3 regions of the Citrobacter sp. GW821-FHT07H02 genome follow, and region 3 is predicted to be linked to each of the others. Evidence: predicted binding sites of a transcription regulator. Region 3 holds the regulator's gene; each other region holds the start of a gene.
What was found. Region 3 encodes PurR, which represses purine synthesis genes. Its sites were predicted from a motif close to CANGCAAACGTTTGCNTG; they were not measured.

Region 1 (4,243 bases), on a different contig from region 3:
CACAGGTCGCCCTCGATATCGATGTCGCTGGTTTTCAGCAATGGGTTGCAGACGTGCTGGCATTGGCTCCGTAAATTCAGGTGTATCAAACGGTATGGTGCGACTTATTCCGATGCATCATGCCTTTTACTGATATCTCACCCTGTTTATCATTAAATTCTAATTATCGACGTTTTTGGCTAGCGGTGCGGCAGCGCGCTGGTTAATCTGAAAACGATTTACGTAAAATTAACAAAAGAGAATAGCTATGCATGATGCACATATCCGCGTTGCCATCGCGGGAGCCGGTGGACGCATGGGACGCCAGTTGATTCAGGCGACACTGAGCATGGAAGGCGTCCAATTGGGCGCGGCGCTGGAGCGGGAAGGTTCCTCATTGCTGGGCAGTGATGCTGGTGAACTGGCGGGTGCCGGAAAGTGTGGTGTTACCGTACAAAGCAGCCTTGATACCATCAAAGACGATTTTGATGTCTTCATCGATTTTACCCGCCCGGAAGGGACGCTAACGCATCTGGCCTTTTGCCGCCAGCACGGCAAAAGCATGGTGATAGGTACGACTGGATTCGACGAGGCTGGTAAGCAGGCTATTCGCGACGCCGCTCAGGAGATCGGAATTGTGTTTGCGGCGAACTTTAGCGTGGGCGTCAACGTCATGCTGAAGCTTCTCGAAAAAGCGGCAAAAGTAATGGGCGACTACGCCGACATTGAAATTATTGAAGCGCACCATCGTCGTAAAGTGGATGCGCCGTCAGGTACGGCACTGGCGATGGGGGAAGCGATTGCCCATGCGCTGGACAAAGATCTTAAAGACTGCGCCGTCTACAGCCGGGAAGGCTATACCGGTGAGCGAGTACCCGGCACGATTGGTTTTGCTACCGTACGTGCGGGTGACATTGTGGGTGAACATACTGCGATGTTTGCCGATATTGGCGAGCGCGTTGAGATTACGCATAAGGCATCCAGCCGCATGACATTTGCTAACGGAGCCGTAAAATCGGCAATTTGGTTAAAATGCAAATCAAATGGCCTTTTTGATATGCGAGATGTGCTTAATTTAAATGATTTATAAGCATGAGTTACCCTTAGTGATGTGGTCATTGTAGTCATAATTTATTGATTACATAGGGCAATATTTTATTGCCCTTTTATTTTATTGGTTTGGTTATCTGTTTTTCATGAGTGGCTATAAATTTCGTGTTTTTGTCTTTGTTTATGTTGGTTTTATGTAAATTTTGACCAAATGGTCTACTTTTTTCATCTTGAACGCGTATTTCCATACTCTTTTCATCGCGCAAGCGTTTTCCGATACGACTTAGCTGATCTTTTTGCCTGTTAAATCGCACGATTTATCTCAGTGACGTAAAATAATAATAAAAATTCCCCTTTCAGGTAGACTTTTGTCTGGTCTGTCTCTAGAATGCCGCCGTTTGCCAGAAATACATGGGTAAGCAAATTTGCATTGATTCATGCAATCAAAATGAATTAATATGCAAATAAAGTGAGTGAATATTCTCTGGAGGGTGTTTTGATTAAGTCAGCGCTATTGGTTCTGGAAGACGGAACCCAGTTTCACGGTCGGGCCATAGGGGCAACGGGTTCGGCGGTTGGGGAAGTCGTTTTCAATACTTCAATGACCGGTTATCAAGAAATCCTCACTGATCCTTCCTATTCCCGCCAAATCGTCACTCTTACTTATCCCCATATCGGTAATGTCGGCACCAATGAAGCCGATGCAGAATCCTCTCAGGTACATGCGCAAGGCCTGGTCATTCGCGACCTGCCGCTGATTGCCAGCAACTACCGCAATACTGAAGACCTCTCTTCTTACCTGAAACGCCATAACATCGTGGCGATTGCCGATATCGATACCCGTAAGCTGACACGCCTGCTGCGTGAGAAAGGCGCTCAGAACGGCTGCATCATCGCCGGTGATAATCTTGATGCGACGCTGGCGTTAGAAAAAGCCAAAGCGTTCCCGGGGCTGAATGGTATGGACCTGGCGAAAGAAGTGACCACGGCTGAAACCTACGGCTGGACTCAGGGTAGCTGGACACTGGCAGGCGAACTGCCAGAAGCCAAAAAAGAAGATGAGCTGCCGTTCCACGTCGTTGCCTACGATTTTGGCGCCAAACGCAATATTCTGCGCATGCTGGTAGACCGCGGCTGCCGCCTGACGGTTGTCCCGGCGAAAACCTCTGCCGAAGACGTCCTGAAGCTGAATCCGGACGGCATTTTCCTCTCAAACGGCCCTGGCGACCCGGCTCCGTGTGATTACGCTATCGACGCGATTGAAAAATTCCTCCAGACCGAGATTCCGGTATTCGGTATCTGCCTGGGCCATCAGCTGTTAGCGCTGGCCAGCGGTGCGAAAACCATCAAGATGAAATTCGGTCACCACGGTGGTAACCACCCGGTGAAAGATATTGATAACAACGTGGTGATGATTACCGCGCAGAACCACGGTTTTGCGGTAGATGAAGCGACGCTGCCTGCTAACCTGCGTGTGACCCACAAATCGCTGTTCGATGGCACTCTGCAGGGAATTCACCGCACCGATAAACCGGCGTTTAGCTTCCAGGGACACCCGGAAGCCAGCCCAGGCCCGCACGATGCCGCGCCACTGTTCGATCACTTTATCGAACTTATCGAGCAATACCGTAAGACCGCTAAATAATCAGGAGCCGAGAAGACAATGCCAAAACGTACAGATATAAAAAGCATCCTGATCCTTGGCGCTGGTCCGATTGTAATCGGCCAGGCCTGCGAATTTGACTACTCCGGCGCACAGGCCTGTAAAGCCCTGCGTGAAGAGGGTTACCGCGTTATTCTGGTGAACTCTAACCCGGCGACCATCATGACCGACCCGGAAATGGCCGATGCCACCTACATCGAGCCGATTCACTGGGAAGTCGTACGCAAAATTATTGAGAAAGAACGTCCAGACGCCGTACTGCCAACCATGGGCGGTCAGACGGCGCTGAACTGCGCGCTGGAGCTGGAACGTCAGGGCGTGCTGGAAGAGTTCGGCGTCACCATGATTGGTGCTACCGCTGATGCAATTGATAAAGCCGAAGACCGCCGCCGTTTCGACGTGGCGATGAAGAAAATCGGCCTCGACACCGCACGTTCCGGTATTGCACACACCATGGAAGAAGCGCTGGCGGTTGCCGCTGACGTTGGTTATCCGTGCATCATCCGTCCAAGCTTCACCATGGGCGGCACCGGCGGCGGTATCGCTTACAACCGCGAAGAGTTCGAAGAGATTTGCGAGCGCGGCCTGGATCTTTCCCCAACCAAAGAGCTGCTGATTGACGAGTCGCTGATTGGCTGGAAAGAGTACGAGATGGAAGTGGTGCGTGATAAAAACGACAACTGCATCATCGTCTGCTCTATCGAAAACTTCGATGCCATGGGTATCCATACCGGTGACTCCATCACTGTAGCGCCTGCCCAGACGCTGACCGACAAAGAATACCAAATCATGCGTAACGCCTCGATGGCGGTACTGCGTGAAATCGGTGTTGAGACCGGCGGTTCTAACGTCCAGTTCTCGGTGAACCCGAAAGACGGTCGTCTGATCGTTATCGAAATGAACCCACGTGTCTCCCGCTCCTCGGCGCTGGCATCTAAAGCAACCGGCTTCCCAATTGCCAAAGTGGCAGCGAAACTGGCGGTGGGCTACACCCTCGATGAGCTGATGAACGACATCACCGGCGGCCGTACTCCGGCTTCCTTCGAACCGTCCATCGACTACGTCGTTACCAAGATTCCACGCTTTAACTTCGAAAAATTCGCCGGTGCGAACGACCGTCTGACCACCCAGATGAAATCTGTCGGTGAAGTGATGGCGATTGGCCGCACTCAGCAGGAATCCCTGCAGAAAGCGCTGCGCGGTCTGGAAGTCGGTGCAACCGGCTTTGACCCGAAAGTCAGCCTCGACGACCCGGAAGCCCTGACCAAAATTCGCCGCGAACTGAAAGACGCGGGTGCCGAGCGTATCTGGTACATCGCCGATGCCTTCCGTGCCGGCCTGTCTGTCGACGGCGTGTTTAACCTGACCAACATCGACCGCTGGTTCCTGGTGCAGATTGAAGAGCTGGTACGTCTGGAAGAGAAAGTGGCTGAAGTCGGTATCACCGGCCTCAACGCTGACTTCCTGCGCCAGTTGAAGCGCAAAGGCTTTGCCGATGCGCGTCTGGCTAAACTGGCCGGCGTACGCGAAGCGGAAGTTCGCAAACTGCGT
Region 2 (4,243 bases), on a different contig from region 3:
ATGGGGCAATGGCGATGGGGGCGCCGCTCGGTGTGCTGTTCTACGCCTGGGGAGGTTTGCAAGGGCTGGCGCTGACGATTATGGGCGTCGCCTTGCTGGCGGTGTTGTTTGCGCTTCCACGTCCAGCAGTGAAAGCCAGTAAAGGCAAACCTTTGCCGTTTCGCGCCGTTCTCGGACGTGTCTGGCTGTACGGCCTGGCCCTGTCGCTGGCGTCTGCCGGATTTGGCGTGATCGCCACCTTCATCACACTGTTTTATGACGCCAAAGGCTGGGATGGTGCGGCATTCGCCCTCACACTGTTTAGCTGTGCGTTTGTCGGCACGCGTCTGTTGTTTCCCAATGGCATCAATCGGATCGGCGGTTTAAATGTGGCGATGATCTGTTTTGCGGTGGAAATCGTCGGGCTGCTGCTGGTGGGGATGGCGGTACTGCCGTGGATGGCGAAAATCGGCGTATTGCTGGCAGGGGCCGGGTTCTCGCTGGTTTTCCCGGCACTGGGCGTGGTGGCGGTGAAAGCGGTGCCGCAACAAAATCAGGGTGCAGCGTTGGCAACCTATACGGTGTTTATGGATTTATCGTTGGGCGTCACCGGGCCACTGGCCGGGCTGGTTATGACATGGGCGGGTGTGCCGGTTATCTATCTGGCGGCGGCGGGACTGGTGGCGGTTGCGTTTTTGTTGACCTGGCGGTTAAAAAAACGGCCCCCGGCAACAATGCAGGAGGCCGTATCATCGTCTTAACCGTTACTGAATGACCAGCGTGTTAATGATGTTTTCAGCGGCAGTTTGCGCTTTTTGCTGATCGTCTGCAGGCAGTGTGATCTGCATGGTCAGCAGTTGGTCGCCCACTTTACCCAGCACGACGGAAGAGTAAGCGGTCTGGCCTTTCGCCGAGATAATGCTGTCTAACTGCTGGAACGTGTGGCCCTTCAGCTCGATAGATTTGTTGGTCACGACCTGCAATTGCGGGTCGCGGCTACGCTGTTGCTCTTCCAGACGTTTCGCCAGCACGGCCAGCTCTTCTTTGGTGTCGTCGCCCACAATCACAATGACGGCTTTCTGGCCAGTGGCGTCAGAATAGACGTGCATATTGTTGGCCTGAGTCCCCAGCTTGCCGCTCTGATCGGTCATCTCTGCCGGCAGTGAGAAACTGAGTTTGCCATCCATCAGGCTGACAGGTTGTCCGGTTGCGTTACTTTCCGCTGTGGCACCCTCTGCCGGAGCTTTCGTATCGCTGTTATCACAGGCCGCAAGCCCCATAACCAGCAGGCCAATACCGACATATTTAACCAGATTGCGCATTGACTTCTTCCTTTCGATAAACGGCCATAACGGCTCATTCACCCATCTTATCACAACTCGGAAAATGAACCTTTAACTCGTCTGCAATGCCGAGATTTCAGATTTATCTGCCAGCCTTTTCAGCAACATATTCAGCAATACGCCATACATCGGCAGGAAGAAAACAAGGCTGATCAGCACCTTGAATGCGTAGTCGACGAGGGCGATTTCCATCCAGTGCTCGGCCATAAACGCGTCCGGGCTACGCCAGAAAGCGATAAAGAAGAAGGCGAGCGTATCACTGACGTTACCAAACAGCGTCGATGCTGTCGGCGCCAGCCACCAGCGACGATTCTGGCGCAGGCGATTAAAGACATGCACATCCAGAATCTGCCCCAGCGCGTAAGCCATAAAACTGGCGGCGGCAATACGGGCGACAAACAGGTTGAAGTGCAACAGCGCGCCAAATCCCTGCCAGGAGCCCATATAGAACAGCGACGAGATGACATAGGAGATCAGCAGCGCCGGGATCATTACGGCAAAGATGATTCGACGTGCCAGCGGCGCGCCAAAAATACGCACGGTCAGATCGGTGGCGAGAAAAATAAAGGGAAAGCTGAACGCGCCCCACGTGGTGTGGAAACCAAAAATGGAAACCGGGAGCTGCACCAGATAGTTACTGGAGGTGATCACCAGCAAATGGAATAGCGATAGCCAGAACAACGCGTTTACGCGCTGCGTTTGAGAGAACTGCGTCATATTGTACCTTTTTAATTAAATTGGGGTGAGGGAACCCATTTCGTGCGACACGCTATTTTACTGGCCCCAATCAAAGGGCTGCGCCAATAACGCGTCTTAACATTTTCAAGCCGCCGCATGATACTGCTTTAACTACGCAATGCAATGGTTGTTTTTTACGCAATCGTTAACCTGATTGGCTTACTCGCAAACTGGGGGTAAACTACCGCCGTTTTTTGCGTAAATGAGACGATAATGACCGATCTGCTTTCTACCCCCGACCATACGCTTGATGCTCAGGGACTGCGCTGCCCGGAACCCGTGATGATGGTGCGTAAAACGGTACGCAACATGCAGACAGGTGAAACGCTGTTGATTGTCGCCGACGATCCGGCAACGACCCGCGATATTCCTGGTTTTTGTACCTTTATGGAACATGAACTGTTAGCGAAAGAGACGGAATCACTGCCGTATCGCTATTTGATCCGTAAAGGACAGTAAGCGGTGCCGGATGGCGCTTACGCTTATCCGGCCTACAAAGAATAATACTCCACGTGCAGCCCGTAGGCCGGATAAGGCAACGCCGCCATCCGGCACAAACACATTAGCCTTTTCGCAACAGCCGCAGTGCGTTCGCCGTCACCAGCACCGTCGCCCCCGTATCAGCCAGCACCGCCAGCCAAAGGCCGGTTATCCCCAGCAGCGTGGTGACGAGGAAAATCCCTTTTAACCCCAGCGCAATGGCGATGTTCTGCCGAATATTGGCGTGGGTCGCGCGCGCCAGTTGAATCATCTGCACCAGCCCGCGCAGGCGGTTATGGGTCAGGGCGGCATCGGCGGTTTCCAGCGCAACATCCGTACCGCTTCCCATTGCGATGCCAATCGTGGCCGCTTTCATGGCGGGGGCGTCGTTAATACCGTCGCCAACCATCGCCAGCGGCGACTGCTGGTTAAGGGCAGAGACGGCCTTGACCTTATCTTCTGGCAGCAGCCCGGCTTTAAATTCCAGCCCAAGTTCACTGGCGATGGCGGCCGCGGCACGCGGATTATCGCCGGTCAGGATCACACCATTTACCCCTAACGTTTTGAGTTCGCTAACGGCGGTGTGGGCATCCTCACGCAACGTATCCTGTAGCGCAATCACGCCAAGTACCGTCTCGTTACGCAGCACCAGAACCACCGTTTGTCCGGCGTTTTCCAGTTCATTGATCTGCCCGGCAAAGGCGTCGGCAGGTTGTTTACCCGCCGCGCAAATCAGCACGCGCTCGCCGTTGACCAACGCTTCAATGCCGGAACCGACCAGTGCTCGTTGAGACTGCGCGGCGGGAATACTCAGCTTGCGCGTTTGGGCTTCAGCGACGATGGCTTGCGCCAGCGGGTGCGTCGCCCCTTGTTCCACCGCCGCCGCCAGCGCCAGCAGGTCAGACTCGCTGATTTCTGCTGCCGGATGGATAGCCGTAACACGGGGTTTCCCGATGGTCAGCGTACCGGTTTTATCAAAGGCGACATGGGTGACTCTGCCCAGTTGTTCCAGCGCCGCCCCCCCTTTGATCAACGCGCCACGGCGTGCCGCCGCGGCCAGTCCGGAGGTAATGGCCGCGGGTGTTGAGATAACCAGCGCACACGGGCAGCCAATCAGCAGCAGCGTCAGTCCTTTATAAATCCACTCCTGCCACGAGGCGGCGAACAGCAACGGCGGAACGAGGGCGACCAGCAGCGCGATGGCCATGATCGCCGGGGTATAAATTCGGCTGAAGCGATCGATAAAACGTTCGATCGGCGCGCGGCGTTCTTCAGCCTCTTCAATCAGCTTCAGAATGCGGTCAATCGCACTGGCGCCAGGTTCAGAAAGCACTTCGAGCGTAACAAGACGGTCAACGCTGGTAGCGCCCGCGGGCACTTTTTCGCCTGTTGCCCGTTCAACCGGGATGGATTCACCTGTCAGCGCGCTCTCATCAAAACTGGCGAAACCGGAAACCAATTTACCGTCGGCAGGCAAGCGGCCGCCGGCGGCAACTTCAATCGTATCCCCCGGTTGCAGGGTAGCGATCGCCACCTCTTCACGCTGTCCGTTACGGATGCGCGTGGCGGTTTCTGGCTTGAGCGCCATCAGCGCGCTGACCCCTTTACGGGCGCGGCTGGCAGCCCAACCTTCCAGGCGCTCGCCAATCAGGAACAGCAGCAGCACCATTGCCGCCTCTGCGGTTGCGCCAATAAACAGCGCG
Region 3 (4,243 bases):
TCACTAAGGATGAACGGCGAACCGGTTAACCATGCAAAGAAGCTGGCGGAACAGGCTGCGTAAATCAGCACGTTCCCACGATAGGCTTTCGAACGCAGCAGGGTAGTGAACGTCAGTTTATCCTGACTATCGTCACGTGCTTTTGCGGTGGGTTTTAAACGCAGGGCGGGCAGCATCAGGATCAGCGTAATCACAAACAGCGTGGCGAAAATGGCCTGCCAGGAAAAATGCGCGAGGATCCAACTGCCTAACAATGGCGCAAGCGCAGGCGACAACCCGACCAACGGCATGATGGTGGCAAAAATACGGTTAACTTTTTGCGACGGGTAGTAATCCGTCACCAGTGCCTGCCAGACAACAGCAGCAGCACACACGCCAATGGCCTGGATAAAGCGCAGAACCAGCAAGCCTGTTGCACTTTCTACCCACAGCATACCCAGACTTCCGAGGGCGAAGATCGACAAACCGAGCAATAGTATGGGCTTACGACCGTAACGATCGGATAGCGGACCCCAGGCGAGCTGGGCGATGGCGAACCCGGCTAAGAACAGGCTCAGACTGGCGCTGACGGCAGAGGCAGGTGTCTGCAAATCGGCCTGAATGGCAGCAAATGCAGGTAAGTACATATCTGTTGCCAGAAAACCCAGTACGCTGAGACCCGCCAGCCAGACTAAAAACCCTTTTCCCGGTTGCATAATACATTCTCTTTTTTTATCAGTAAGACATTGCCGCAGAGTGTAGGGAGTGAAATTCCTGTTGTGAAACGCTAATATTTGTCTACTGAATTCAAATTTTTTGTAGGCAGAATATGTGGTCAGAATATTCCCTTGAAGTTGTTGATGCTGTCGCGCGCAATGGTAGCTTCAGTTCCGCCGCCCAGGAACTGCATCGCGTGCCCTCGGCCGTCAGCTACACCGTACGTCAACTGGAAGAGTGGCTGGCGGTTCCCCTGTTTGAACGACGCCACCGGGATGTGGAATTGACGCCCGCCGGCGCCTGGTTTTTAAAAGAAGGCCGCTCTGTTATCAAAAAAATGCAGATCACCCGCCAGCAGTGCCAACAGATTGCGAATGGCTGGCGAGGGCAACTGCCTATCGCGGTAGATAATATTGTGCGACCAGAACGCACCCGGCAGATGATTGTCGACTTCTATCGCCACTTTGATGACGTCGAGCTGATCGTTTCTCAGGAGGTGTTTAACGGCGTCTGGGATGCGCTTTCCGACGGACGCGTGGAACTGGCCATTGGGGCGACGCAGGCGATCCCCGTCGGCGGGCGCTATACCTTTCGCGATATGGGAATGTTGAGCTGGAGCTGCGTGGTGGCAAGTCATCATCCCCTGGCGGCGATGCCCGGACCCTTGAGTGATGATACGTTGCGCAACTGGCCGTCGCTGGTCCGTGAAGACACGTCACGGACACTGCCTAAACGTATCACCTGGCTGCTGGACAACCAAAAGCGCGTGATCGTACCGGATTGGGAATCGTCAGCAACCTGTCTTTCCGCCGGGTTATGTGTCGGGATGGTGCCTACGCATTTTGCAAAACCGTGGGTCGACAGTGGCAAATGGGTCGCGTTGACCCTGGAGAATCCATTCCCGGATGCAGCATGCTGCCTGACCTGGCAGCAAAATGACACGTCGCCCGCATTAGCCTGGCTGCTAGAGTATTTAGGCGACAGTGAAACGCTGAATAAAGAGTGGTTGCGAGAACCTGAAGAGGTTCCCGCCGGGGAAGCTTAACGACGATAGTCGCGGAACGGACCATCCGCAACCGAACGACGTTCGATCAGTCGCGGGTGGACTTCAATAGACTGCGACTCTTCACGCTTGTTGACGATACGGTCTAACAACATATTAAAGGCCGTTTCACCCAGTGAGTCTTTCGGTTGGTGAATAGTGGTCAGTGCGGGTGTGAAATAGCGCGCGTTACGCACATTGTCATAACCGATCACCGAAATATCCTGCGGTACGCGCAAACCCATTTCGTCAGCAGCGCAGAGCGCCCCCATTGCCATGATGTCGCCACCGCAGAATACCGCAGTAGGGCGATGGGTCTGAGAGAGGATTTGCTGCATTGCACGATAACCAGACTCAGGTTCAAAATCGCCCTGTACAATCCAGTTTTCCGGGACTTTTATCAGCGCTTCGTCCATCGCCTTCATAAAGCCCGCCAGGCGGCCAGCCCCCGTGTTACGCTCCATCGGGCCAGGAATGACGCCTATCTCACGATGACCGCGTTCCACCAGATAACGACCGGCCATATAACCGCCTTCGAACGCGTTATCAATGACCGTATCGGTAAAGTCAGCCTTCGCTTCGCCCCAATCCATAACCACCATTGGAATATGGCGATACTCTTCAAGCATGGAGAGCAGAGACTCTGGATATTCCGAACACATAACCAGCAGACCATCCACACGCTTTTGCGCCATCATGGAAAGGTAGGCCCGTTGTTTTTCAAGATTATTCCAGGCATTGCCAAGGATCAGGGTGTAGCCTTTCTGGAAGCAGTTTTTCTCAACGGCTTCAATAATTTCAGCGAAATAGGCGGCTTCACTGCTGGTTGCCAGCAGACCGATAGATTTGGTGTGATTCACCTTCAGGCTGCGGGCGACGGCACTCGGGGAGTAGTGCAATTCTTTGATTGCTGCCCAGACAGCATTGCGAGTCTCTTCTGCGACAAAACGCGTTTTGTTAATTACATGTGATACGGTTGTAGTGGAAACGTTTGCTCGCTTCGCTACATCTTTAATTGTTGCCATTACATTTCACTCCAGACCATATCCAAACTCCTGAAAATACTGTAGGTAAACGTTTGCCTTTACACACCCTTATCGCAACATCAGGGTTGCGGCACGCCGGGAAAACGACACGAAACGTCAGGAGGGGGTCAATGGCCGGTACGCTAATCAAGTAAGCGTGGAATTTTGTCTGATCTTGACGAAAAGGGGAAGAGTTAAAAGTGGTTATCAATATAAATCCTGGGAGATTTTTACATCCAAGTGTGTAAAAATGCGCAATATCACTTTTTGTGTGGGAATAAAAAGGAGCAAATTTGATGAGCACCGATCTGAAGTTTTCGTTAGTAACCACTATTATTGTTCTGGGCCTGATCGTAGCGGGTGGTCTGACCGCCGCACTGCACTGATTTACCGTGAGGGAGCATGCTCTCCCTCATCTCGTTACCCCTTCATTGTTACTAAATCAGCAAAAGTCTTTTGCCATTCTGTTAACTTTATTATTTTTGTGATTGATGTCATGCTTTTGGCTCTTATCGGGTGTCGCTTCGCGGCACGCTGCAGCGGAGTCAACGTATGAAAATCAATTACCCCTTACTGGCGCTTGCGATTGGCGCATTTGGTATTGGGACCACGGAATTCTCTCCGATGGGGCTGTTGCCCGTCATTGCGCATGGCGTGAATGTCTCCATTCCCGCCGCCGGAATGCTCATCAGCGCCTATGCGGTGGGTGTGATGGTGGGCGCGCCGTTGATGACCCTGTTGCTATCGCACCGTGCTCGTCGTAATGCGCTGATTTTTTTGATGGCCATTTTTACGCTGGGCAACGTCCTGTCGGCCATTGCGCCGGATTACACCACCTTGATGCTATCGCGCATTTTGACCAGTCTTAATCACGGCGCGTTTTTCGGATTGGGTTCGGTCGTGGCGGCCAGGGTAGTGCCGAAGCATAAACAGGCCAGCGCCGTGGCGACGATGTTTATGGGACTGACCATTGCAAACATCGGCGGCGTGCCTGCGGCCACATGGCTTGGGGAAACCATTGGCTGGCGGATGTCCTTTTTAGCGACCGCTGGACTTGGGGTGATCGCGATGCTCAGTTTATTCTTCTCTCTGCCGAAAGGTGGCGCAGGGGAACGGCCGGACGTGCGTAAAGAACTGGCTGTCTTGCTGCGTCCACCGGTCCTTTCTGCGCTGCTGACCACCGTGCTGGGCGCGGGGGCAATGTTCACCCTCTACACCTATATTTCACCCGTTCTGCAAAACATTGCCCATGCCACACCGGCATTTGTCACCGCGATGTTAGTTTTGATCGGCGTTGGGTTTTCGATCGGCAACTATTTTGGCGGCAAACTGGCCGATCGTTCCGTCAACGGTACGCTGAAAGGTTTCTTACTGCTGCTTATGGTCATCATGCTGGCCATTCCTTTCCTGGCGCGTAACGATCTGGGCGCTGCGTTCAGTATGGTGGTGTGGGGCGCGGCAACATTTGCCGTCGTACCGC

Region 1: the regulator PurR is predicted to act here: its motif matches at 1,417-1,434, upstream of carA (glutamine-hydrolyzing carbamoyl-phosphate synthase small subunit).
Region 2: the regulator PurR is predicted to act here: its motif matches at 2,196-2,213, upstream of tusA (sulfurtransferase TusA).

What each region holds. Positions count from the first base shown of each region.
Region 1 is NZ_JBWKPZ010000004.1:58,181-62,423, forward strand. Features, by position in the region: gene rihC (ribonucleoside hydrolase RihC) at 1-74, shown strand, start outside; gene dapB (4-hydroxy-tetrahydrodipicolinate reductase) at 248-1,069, shown strand; gene carA (glutamine-hydrolyzing carbamoyl-phosphate synthase small subunit) at 1,526-2,674, shown strand; gene carB (carbamoyl-phosphate synthase large subunit) at 2,693-4,243, shown strand, end outside.
Region 2 is NZ_JBWKPZ010000002.1:271,944-276,186, forward strand. Features, by position in the region: gene AC07NP_RS04390 (MFS transporter) at 1-740, shown strand, start outside; gene AC07NP_RS04395 (DcrB family lipoprotein) at 744-1,301, opposite strand; gene AC07NP_RS04400 (7-cyano-7-deazaguanine/7-aminomethyl-7-deazaguanine transporter) at 1,374-2,039, opposite strand; gene tusA (sulfurtransferase TusA) at 2,274-2,519, shown strand; gene zntA (Zn(II)/Cd(II)/Pb(II) translocating P-type ATPase ZntA) at 2,623-4,243, opposite strand, start outside.
Region 3 is NZ_JBWKPZ010000003.1:48,763-53,005, reverse strand. Features, by position in the region: gene punC (purine nucleoside transporter PunC) at 1-695, opposite strand, end outside; gene punR (DNA-binding transcriptional activator PunR) at 809-1,741, shown strand; gene purR (HTH-type transcriptional repressor PurR) at 1,738-2,763, opposite strand; gene cydH (cytochrome bd-I accessory subunit CydH) at 3,060-3,149, shown strand; gene AC07NP_RS05475 (MFS transporter) at 3,316-4,243, shown strand, end outside.